Linked DNA regions of Cohnella herbarum. The main gene of each other region encodes a partner of the protein of the gene in region 2 in a complex. Links are inferred from orthologs where the notes say so. Each region holds a gene or a part of one and is shown on either strand. Other genes may lie near its edges.

The links. The genes of interacting proteins can lie anywhere in the genome.
Region 1: pfkA (region 2) and pnp share a complex: the UniProt entries of both Bacillus subtilis proteins name them as parts of the possible RNA degradosome complex. The link is inferred for Cohnella herbarum from one-to-one orthologs.

The regions. Positions count from the first base shown.
Region 1 is NZ_CP051680.1:2,051,222-2,055,886, forward strand. What follows is about bases 1-2,963. They hold pnp (polyribonucleotide nucleotidyltransferase), read right to left. Parts: upstream 2,551-2,963; coding sequence 451-2,550; downstream 1-450. Other genes in these bases: HH215_RS09165 (polysaccharide deacetylase family protein), read right to left, coding at 1-254; rpsO (30S ribosomal protein S15), read right to left, coding at 2,807-2,963. Outside these bases: more of rpsO, read right to left, coding at 2,964-3,076; HH215_RS09180 (bifunctional riboflavin kinase/FAD synthetase), read right to left, coding at 3,274-4,251; tRNA pseudouridine(55) synthase TruB, read right to left, coding at 4,287-4,665. UniProt on the Bacillus subtilis protein: Involved in mRNA degradation. Catalyzes the phosphorolysis of single-stranded polyribonucleotides processively in the 3'- to 5'-direction. Necessary for competence development in Bacillus subtilis.
Region 2 is NZ_CP051680.1:150,223-156,621, reverse strand. What follows is about bases 2,066-5,060. They hold pfkA (6-phosphofructokinase), read right to left. Parts: upstream 4,050-5,060; coding sequence 3,081-4,049; downstream 2,066-3,080. Other genes in these bases: HH215_RS00705 (tetraprenyl-beta-curcumene synthase family protein), read right to left, coding at 4,081-5,060; HH215_RS00715 (DUF3906 family protein), read right to left, coding at 2,862-3,062; deoR (DNA-binding transcriptional repressor DeoR), read right to left, coding at 2,066-2,689. Also shown: HH215_RS00730 (pyrimidine-nucleoside phosphorylase), read right to left, coding at 1-1,022; deoC (deoxyribose-phosphate aldolase), read right to left, coding at 1,057-1,728; more of deoR, read right to left, coding at 1,733-2,065; more of HH215_RS00705, read right to left, coding at 5,061-5,160; HH215_RS00700 (hypothetical protein), read right to left, coding at 5,183-5,527; HH215_RS00695 (multi antimicrobial extrusion protein MatE), read left to right, coding at 5,709-6,399. UniProt on the Bacillus subtilis protein: Catalyzes the phosphorylation of D-fructose 6-phosphate to fructose 1,6-bisphosphate by ATP, the first committing step of glycolysis.

The sequences.
Region 1 (4,665 bases), 1.9 Mb from region 2 along the record:
AGATACGTAGCTTTTACATCCACTACACGGCCGTCGTAGCCGGGAATCGCTTTCCACACCCTATCGATGACAGGGTTGATCGGAGATTGGTTTTGTTTGGCAGCCTCGGATTTGATCCAACTCATCAATTGATCCTCGGATTGCTCATTCATAATTGCCGCGCTCGCGGTCGGGCGTGATTTAACGGCTTGTACGAAAGATTGTAACGGACCATATGTCCCGGCTATCAGGATCGTTACCAAGCATGCCAGCATGATCCCTAACTTGGCAGCTGACGTATTTCTGTTCAATTGGCGCACCCCCGTCTTGTCCCTGTTCCCTGCCTCATCCTATGCCGGGAAATTGGGCTTTATGAGTGAGCATCCCATTGAACTCGCTGATTTATGCAAAACAAAAAGAGACCAGCTTGTTGGAGTCTCTTTTGTCAATCCTATGCACTTGTTTGTTGGGTTATACCGATACTTGCTCCGAATTCAGCAAAGCTTTGCGGGACAAGTTGATACGGCCCATATTATCGATTTCAGTGACCTTAACTTCGATCTGGTCTCCGATATTCACGACGTCTTCCACTTTCGCAACGCGTTCGTTCGCGAGTTGGCTAATGTGAATAAGCCCGTCTTTGTTCGGCAGAATTTCGACGAAACAGCCGAATTTCTCGATCCGTTTAACCGTTCCAGTATACACTTCGCCGACTACGACTTCTTTAACGATTCCCTCGATAATTCCGCGGGCGCGTTGGTTAGCCGCTTCGTCCGTAGAAGCAATATAGACGGTACCGTCTTGTTCGATATCGATTTTCACGCCGGTTTCCTCAATGATTTTGTTGATGATTTTACCGCCGGAGCCGATAACGTCCCGAATTTTATCCGGGTTAATTTTGAGCGAAATGATTTTCGGAGCGTATTTGCTTAATTGCTTACGCGGCTCTTGAATCGTTTCGAGCATTTTGCCCAAGATGAACAAACGTCCTTCTTTGGCTTGTTGCAAGGCATCCGTAAGAATTTGACGATCGATTCCGTCAATCTTGATGTCCATTTGGATAGCCGTAATTCCAGCGGCAGTTCCTGCCACCTTAAAGTCCATATCGCCCAGATGATCTTCCATCCCTTGGATATCGGTTAAGATCGAAGTATGATCTCCGTCTTTGATCAAGCCCATCGCAACACCCGCGACAGGTGCTTTTATCGGAACCCCGGCATCCATCATTGCAAGCGTGCTCGCGCAAATACTTGCTTGCGAAGTAGAGCCATTCGACTCCAGAACCTCGGATACTAGGCGGATCGTGTAAGGGAAATCCACTTCCGACGGGAGAACTTTAAGCAATGCCCGCTCGCCGAGAGCACCATGACCGATTTCGCGACGGCCCGGCGGACGCAAAGGACGTGCCTCGCCAACGGAAAACGGCGGGAAGTTATAGTGGTGCATGAACCGTTTGGACTCTTGCGGGCTAATACCGTCCAAAATTTGGACTTCGCCAAGCGGTCCTAACGTACAAATACTAAGAGCTTGAGTTTGGCCGCGGGTAAACAACCCGGAACCGTGCGTACGAGGAAGAATCGACGTATCGCTTGAAATCGGACGGATCTCGGACAACCCTCGACCATCGGGACGCACTTTATCATGCGTGATCAGACGGCGAACTTCGTTCTTGACGATATCGTACAATACTTCTTTGACGTCTTTAAGCTTGCTTGGCGTCTCGGCGTACAAGTTGCCGAAATGTTCTACCGTCTCGCCATTGATAGCATCGATCGCTTCTTGGCGGGCATGTTTCTCGGAGATGCTAACGGCTTGTACGAGTCTAGCCTGTGCATATGCTTGAACGTCTGCTTCCACAGTCTCGTCCACGCTATGAAGTTTCACCGCCATTTTCGGTTGACCGGCTGCATTAACCAATTGATCGATCGTATCTACGATCTTCTTGATCTCATCGTGTCCGAACATGATCGCTTCCAGCATATCCGCCTCGGATACCTCGTTAGCTTCTGCTTCGACCATCATAATCGCATCTCGGGTTCCCGCTACGACTACGTACATATCCGTGATTTCTTCCTGAGCTTGCGTCGGGTTCACGATAAACTTACCGTCGATCCGGCCAACGATTACGCCTCCGATCGGACCGTTAAACGGTACGTTCGAAATCGCCAACGCAGCGGAAGTTCCGATCATTGCGGCAATTTCGGGAGAACAATCTTGATCCACGCTCAGTACGAGATTTACGATTTGAACGTCGTTCCTAAAGCCTTCGGAGAATAACGGACGAATCGGACGATCCGTCAATCGGCTGGCAAGAATCGCTTTCTCGCTCGGGCGTCCTTCCCGTTTAATGAAACCTCCGGGAATTTTACCTACCGCATATAAACGCTCTTCATAGTTTACGGTAAGCGGAAAAAAATCGAGATCCTTCGGCTCGTTAGAAGCCGTTACAGTAGAAAGAACCACCGTATCTCCATAACGTACGACGACAGCGCCGTTCGCCTGCTTAGCCAATCTTCCCGTTTCCAAAGCGAATGTACGGCCGCCAAGCTGCATTTCCACGCGTTGCTCCAAACTGATTCCCTCCTCTAAGTGCGAGCATTGCTCGTCACGTCATCCAAATCCTACCATAAGGCGTATCTCACGATATTAGACTTGGGCTAAATAACCTTATGTAATTTCGACACTCTTCTCATTATTTCCTGCCAAACCGTAGCTTAGGCATGACTCTTAAGATTCGAATCCCTAATATGGGAAAAAGCAACCTGATGCCGGAAAGGGCGTTGAGCCCCATTCGGCGAAGCCAGGTTGCTTTCGTGCGGGTAATAAATTAACGGCGAAGTCCCAATTTTGCAATCAGGGCACTATACCGGCTTACGTCTTTGTTTTTCAAGTATGCTAGCAACTTACGACGTTGACCAACCATCTTGAGCAAACCACGGCGGGAGTGATGATCTTTCTTGTGCTCCCTAAAGTGAGTCGTCAGATTGTTGATGTTCTGCGTAAGGATAGCAATTTGGACTTCCGGGGAACCCGTGTCCGTAGCATGCGTCTTATGCTCTTCGATCAATTCTTGTTTGCGTTCTTGTGTCAATGCCATCCTTGTTCACCTCCTTCATTAGAATCGCCGTTACCCCAGCAAACGTCGGTGAGCACGAATTGCCAAGATAAGGTTCATTAGCGCATGTACACCCGAGTGAAACCCGGATGACAGCAACGTGTTACAGTATAGCATACTATTGGCCTTACATACAATGCCAGAGTATGAGGGACAACTAAAACATGAATTATTTCTACCTATCTTTGAACCGAAACGATTTCTTTGGCTTGAGCGGCATCGAGCGATATCTGTGCGACCAACTGCTCGATGGAATCGAATTTTTTCTCCGCGCGTAGGAAGGTATGGAATGTCAGGGCGAGTTGGCGCCCATACAAGTCCCCACCGAAATCGAACAAATGCGCCTCTAATCTTAACGCGCCTCCAGGGGCGTCGAATGTCGGACGATAGCCAACGTTCAACACTCCGTTATATCGACTTTCGAATTCGCCGGAGTCGGATAGAAGATCGATATAGATCGCATATACGCCGGAGCGTGGAATCACGTATGGCTGCTCCGGCAACAAATTCGCGGTCGGATAGCCGAGCAATCGACCTCTCGCGTCGCCATGGACGACTAAGCCCTTAATAACATAAGGACGCCCGAGAAGCGCGGAAGCTTCAAGGCTTTCACCTTCAGCCAACCTGTCGCGTATTCGGGTACTGCTGACTTTGTCGTCCTCCAGAAATACGGGGGAAACGACTTGCACTTGAATTTCCCCATTACCATGAAGCCTAAGCGTGTCCGCATTCCCTTCGCCTCGGTGTCCGAACGAGAAATCAAAGCCCACGGTCGTCGCCTTCACGCCTAGCGGGTTAATTAGCGTCTTGACGAACTCTTCGGCCGTCACTTCGGAGAACGACCGCTCGAATTGAATAACATACGCCGCTTCAACGCCAAGCTTGGATAGCAGGGAAAGCTTGTCCGCAAGCGGAGTCAGCACCGTTTGGTACTGAGAACCATGGCCTAAGACAACCCTAGGATGCGGATCGAAGGTCATTACAGCGGGTACCAAACCTTGTTCGCGCGCCAGAGCGACAGCTTGGCGTACGACTTCTTGATGACCTAAGTGTACGCCATCGAAAAAACCGATCGCTAGCGATATCCCTTGTTCTTTCCGTGCTCCTTCAGGGAGAGCTCCCGTTACATTCGCAATTGATAGATCAAACCGTTCCACGTGATGCCCTCCTGCTCAGTCGGACGGACAATACTTTAACTGTCATCCGAAGCGTAAAACACCTTAATCGGGCGGACTGTTTCTCTATTCTCGTCAACGAAGAATAATCCGAGAAAGGCACCGTCCGATCGGTAAAGTTTTATTAATCCAGTGCTGTCGGGAGGGGGTTGAAGTCTTGCGGCTTCAATCCTCTTGCCCTGCAATGCATATAACGATTCCGGGTAAGCTACCGATGACGAAGGGATTGCCGTTAGCATCGAATCGCCAGCTAGCAGCTTATCTCCCAGTTCCCCTTGCTTAATCAGCTCCGGAATCTGCTCTAACGTCACGCACTGCTCTTGTTTGATACCGGCACTTTCCGTACGAACAAGTTCAGCCATGACAGCCGGAACGCCCAACTTGCGGCCAATATCC
Region 2 (6,399 bases):
TTCGCCGGAACCTCCGAACGATACTTAGCCGTCGGCAACCGTTCAGGGTGGTCAACGACCGAAGCATCCCCTCCCTGCGCGGTCAAGAACGTCTTGAATTTCTCGAGGGCATGACCGTTCGCGATCGATTGCTCGAGCAGTCTCCGAGCTTCTTCCTGATTAGAGGCTACACCCGATAATACGGCCATATGGCTTCCAAGCGTTAAGCAAAGCTCGGTTAAATCCTCAGGGCCGACGCCTTTCAGCGTATCTATCGCTTCTCTCACCTCTAATGCATTCCCGATCGCGTTTCCAAGCGGCTGACTCATATCCGATAGCACTGCGATCGTGCGGCGACCGACGCGATTGCCGATATCCACCATGCATGCCGCTAATTCTTCGGCTTCGGACATTTCCTTCATGAAAGCGCCGTCTCCCGTTTTCACGTCGAGAACGATCGCATCCGCTCCGGAAGCGATTTTCTTGGACATAATCGAGCTTGCAATCAAGGGGATCGAATTTACCGTTCCGGTAACATCCCGAAGTCCGTAAAGCTTCTTGTCTGCCGGAGTCAGATTATCGCTCTGGCCGATAACGGCTAGACCGTTCTGATTAACCAAATCCAAGAACGTTTGATTATCGATCTCGACGTGGAAACCCGGAACGGATTCCAACTTATCGATCGTCCCTCCGGTATGGCCTAAGCCTCTTCCGGACATCTTGGCGACGGGAACGCCGATAGAAGCAACAAGAGGCGCCAGCACGAGCGTCGTCGTATCTCCTACTCCGCCAGTGCTGTGCTTGTCTACTTTAATGCCGGAAATCGCCGACAAATCGATCGTCTCTCCGGAATGAACCATCGCCATAGTCAAGTTCGCTCTCTCCGTAGGCGTCATACCCTTGAAGAAAATCGCCATCGCCATGGCGGACATTTGGTAGTCGGGAATCGATCCGTCCGTATACCCGCTAATCAAGCTGTTGATTTCGTTTTCCGTTAGCTCTCCGCCATCGCGTTTTTTCGTTATTAAGTCGACGGTTCTCATCTGTTTTTTACCCCCTGCTTATCGCCTTCGGCGATTAGTACCCTTGTCCGACTCCGCCCGTTACGATCGCGATCGAGGAGCTTGCGCCAAGTCTTGTCGCGCCTGCCGCAATCAACTTCTTTGCGATATCCAAATCCCTCACGCCGCCTGACGCTTTAATTCCCATATCCGGCCCGACGACATGGCGAATCAACGCGATATCCTCAACGGTTGCCCCGCCGGTTCCGAAGCCCGTGGACGTCTTGACGAAATCCGCTCCCGCTTCCTTGCAGAGGAGGGAAGCTTGACGTTTCTCCTCGTCCGATAGATAACAGGTTTCGATAATCACTTTAACCTTAGCTTTCCCTTTACAAACATGAACGACCTCTTGAATATCTCTTTGGACCGCATCCGCTTGCCCGGACTTCAAGGCACCTATATTCAGCACCATATCGATTTCCGTAGCGCCGGCTTTGATCGCGTCTTCCGCTTCCGCGGTTTTGATCTCTGTTCTGGTTGCCCCGAGAGGAAACCCGATTACGGTCGTCACTCCCACGCTGCTCCCCGCCAGTTCACGGGCGGCAACGGGTACCCAGTAAGGATTCACGCATACCGTTGCGAAACCGTATTGCTTCGCTTCCGCGCATACGCGGATAATTTCCGCCTCCGTGCTTACCGCGACTAACAATGTATGATCGATCATTCCTGCGATTTGTTCAGGTGTCATAATGTCATTTCTCCTGTGGCTCGTTTTTTTTGAGTAAAGCCTTAGCGGTAATTTGATCCGTCACCAGGGTGTTTGCATATCGGCCTCGCAGAGCTCCGAAGATCGCGTTGACTTTGGAAGGGCCTCCGGCTACGAGAATCGAATGCTCCTTGGATCGTAGATCTGCCAACTCGATTCCGACCGTCCGCTCATCTAGACTTTGCAAACAGATTTCGCCATTGCAATCGAAATACCTCGAACAAATATCGCCGACGGCTTTCGTCTTGATGTCTTCAAGCTCGTCATCGCGCAAATAATTCGAGTTGATCAGCACGGAATCCGGAGTCGGCGAGCCCGCCGTGAAGACCGCGATGTTCGCGTTTTTCCCCATATCCATTACTCTTCGAATATGTCGATCGGTCAACATGGACTGCTTTACGAGAATATGATCTACGATTGCCGGCAAATACATGAAATAAGGCGTTACGTTAAAGGCCTTGCCGAACAAATGAACGATTTCCGACGGGGAAATATGCACATCGGCATCGCTAACGCCGCCGTTCAATTGAACGACGAAAGAATTGCTTAAGGACTTCTCCTTCAGTTGCAAGGCTACCTGATACATCGTCGAGCCCCATGACGCTCCGATCGTGTCCCCGTCTTTGGCCAGTTCGGTAACATAGGATGCCGCGGCTTGCCCGATGTACTTCTTTACTACGATCTCGTCGTAAGTCGGCGTAAAGGCAACGACCACGTTCTTTAACCGGAATCGCTCTTTAAGCAAACTTCGCAGAACTTCGACGTCTTCCGTCGGATCCTTGATCTCGATCGTAACGATGCCTTCGGTCTTCGCTTGCTGTAGCAGCCTGGATACCGTGGGTCTGGAGACGCCGAGCGCATCCGCGATTTCATTCTGGCTGTAATCCAACTGGTAATACAGCTTCGCCGCTTCGATTATTTTTTTGATTTTGTCGTTATCCAACAAAAGTCACACCATTCGACATGCAGTTTTTTTGAAATTTTGTTCACTTAAAATGAAATTATGTTCTCTACTCGTTATTATAATGGATAATAGCTTTCCGCGCTAGGACAAATTACATACAAAAGCTGACGCCATCTATTCGACGTCAGCTTCTCTCACACTTTCGATTCGCTTATGATTCAATAACGTAAGCCGTACCTTTATTCGCTCTCTTTTTCTCGATTAGAGCGATCTCGAGAATAACCGGAGGAACGACAAAATATTTCGACAAATGCATTTCGGCTTCGTTCATGACCTGTTCGTCGTTGTCTCCCATGACGACCAGTACGACGTTCTTATTCTCTAATTGTACTTCTAATTTATATAGAAACATGAATTCACCGCGTTCTGATTATTGGGATAACCGCAAGGCAAGGTTGTATAGATCCAGATTAAACGATTTCTTAGTGGACACGACCTTCTCGATATCGGTGGCCACGAACTCTCCCTTGATGATCCCGATCCCTTTGCCCGAGTCGCCCTCCAGCAGACGTTGAACCGCGAAGTCCGCGAGCTGGCTCGCGAGAATCCGGTCATTGTGAGTCGGAGATCCCCCGCGCTGGATGTGACCGAGTACGGTTACGCGCGGTTCGATGCCGCTATACTCCGTTATATTCCTAGCTACTTCATCGCCGGAACAAACCCCTTCGGCAACTACGACGATTCCGTGACGTTTGCCTTTCTGGAAGTTATCCTTCATCCGCAAAGAAATATCTTTAATATCGAAAGGTACTTCCGGCACGAGAATCGCTTCCGCTCCGCTGGCTAAGCCTGCGTACAAGGCGATATCGCCGCAATGGCGTCCCATAACCTCGACGACCGAAGATCTTTCGTGAGAAGTCATCGTATCGCGCAGTTTATTGATCGCGTCAACGACGATGCTGACCGCCGTATCGAATCCGATCGTGAAATCGGTGAAAGGAATATCGTTATCGATCGTCCCCGGCAGTCCCATCGTCTTGATTCCCAATCTACTTAATTTGTTAGCCCCATGATAAGAACCGTCTCCCCCGATAACGACAAGGCCGTCGATGCCTTGCTCGCGAAGAACGTCGGCACCGCGCTGCTGGCCTTCCGGAGTCATGAACTCCTTGCAGCGGGCGGTTTGGAGAATCGTGCCTCCGCGTTGGATAATATCGCCCACGCTTCGCAAATCCATCGGTCTAAGATCCTGGTTCAATAAACCTTGGTAACCCCGTTGCACGCCATATACTTCCAAGCCGCGGAATAACGCGCTTCTTACGACAGCCCGAACCGCCGCGTTCATTCCCTGGGAATCTCCGCCGCTTGTTAATACGGCAATCTTTTTTACAGCACTCATTACGCAATTCCTCCCAAATGTCTCTATCGTATTACATGGCTTTCCTTATCCAATGGCTATTCAGCCAGAAAAACAACCTAGACCAAGGGCTTCCCTTCATAAGAAGCTTGGCGGTATCGCGAACGTCCCGTTGATCCTTGACTTTAGGATCGGACAAATACAACGCGACCAGACCTTCTACGATCATCCGGTGGAAATAGCCGAACGGAAGCTCGTCCGCGGACTTTCTGGCCGCGTTTACGATTTGCTTCATTCGTTCGTTTAGCATCCGCTGGTCATCGTAATAGCAGCAGAAATTCAAATCTCCGCCCACCCTGTCTTCCGCCTGATCGATCAAATAATCGAGCATAATATGCAATCCGCAAATGGACGGAAAATAGTGGTTTCTGATCGAAGCGGCTTGTTCCGCTTCGAGCTTGGGATCGCTTGCGGCGAGGAACAGCATGAACATTCCAAGCGTCGATCCGGTCGCCGCCGCGAATTCATTCCACATCAGTTGCGGATAGCGGGAAGCGTGCTCGTCCCACCAACTTAACAACGCAGGCTCGCGGTCCGCATGGGCAATATGCTTGTATACCTGCAAATCTCCGTACAGCTTTACCAGCTCTACGACATGCTCCCGCACCAGATGATAGGAAGGCAACGCCGCGATAGACGTTCTGCATTGCTCGACCAGCGCGGCCAAATAACCGCTATCGTCCTGTTCTTCTCGCAAGGCATAATAATTAGACACCGGAGACCCCGGCGATACCGCGTCGATCATGCTTTGATGCAGTAGGCGAAAGTCGTTCGGATCTAAGGAGGTGCTTCGGTCGCATAAATTATCCAAGTAATCGCTGATGGTTTGCAGAGCGACGATCAGCGGAATCAACACGTGTCTTTGCTCGAGATTGGCGGCCGCATAGACTCCGCCTCCCTCGCAATGAAACTGCTTGGCGTTCATGCTGTCCAACGCTTGCTTGCGAAGCTCCAGATCCGCGATCCCATCCGCTCTTGCTCGCCATCGGCCCAATTCGGCGCGAACTTCCGGCAGCACGTATTTATACACTCTTTTCATCAACGAAATCGGCCCGCTTGGGGCACGACCCGCCAATAGGGGCTGGGTTTTCATATCAAGGGTCCTCCGCTTTGCTCTATCCGATATGCATTTTCGATTCGTCGTCTAATTCCTGCTGGGTACGGAACCATATGTTCAGGTCGTTGATTCGGCTGGCTAGATCGGCGATTTCTCCGTTGATCGTACAGGATCGCACAAAGTCGTCTTCCTCGAACAGTTGCTGCTGCTTGATTCTAATCTTGGCTTCGAATCGCATGATATGATCCGGTATGCCTCCGCGAATCATTTCCCATCTGGACAAGATCGCGGACTGTTGCTCATGGTCCAGATCGTCCCAATCCTTATCCAAACAAGGAACGGAAATCCCGTGCCGTTCGCTAAATTCGAATTGTCTATCGAGCCATAGCTCGGATATCCGCATGGTTACCACCCGTTTTCCTCAAGAGCCTAGCAAAATCATCATCACTTTAATTTATCATTTCAGACCGACGAAATCCAGCTTTATCGTCTGAATTCCTTTCCCGAAAACAATCGATTATCTGATATAATACAAGCTATCTAGTGGAACGGACAACGCCATATCATCTAGAAGGAGCTTACTTATGTCGCAAGATAACGGGCCGGTCTCGCTGAGACGGCTTTTCCTGTTTTTCATCCCTATGGGCATTTCAGTCCTCCTAATCAACTTAAGCCACGTCATCATTAACGGAACGTTAGCCAGATCCAGCAATCCCGAGATTATATTGGCCGGTTACGCGCTCGCAATGAGTTTACTGGGCGTAACGGAGAAACCTGCCGTGCTGTTCCGCCAAACTTGTTCCGCCTTAGTCAGGGATCGCACCTCGTTCCGTGCAGTCAGGAGCGTTAGTTTCTACGTATTCGGATCTTCGGTCCTCTTCGGAGGCCTCGTATCTTATACGCCTGTAGGCCACTGGATATTCGGCGCCGCGTACGGCGCGGACGCCATCGTTGAACGAGAAGCGATTCATGCTTTCGCCGCCCTAATGTTCTTATCCGTCTTTTCCGGTATTCGTTGCTTGTATCAAGGGGTTATCATTTACAAAATGAGAACCCGCTGGCTGACGATCGCGATGATCTTTCGCTTAGCCGGCATGTTTTTGTTATCCCAGTATTTCCTTCACATAGGCGTCACTAGCGCTTTGCAAGGTACGATCATTTTCGTGTTCGGGATGATGATCGAAGCCTCGATCAGTTGGTGGGAATCGAGCAGACTGCTCAAAGATATGCCTTTGAAGGATGAAAATTGCGAGATTACGAAGCCTAAACAAGTTA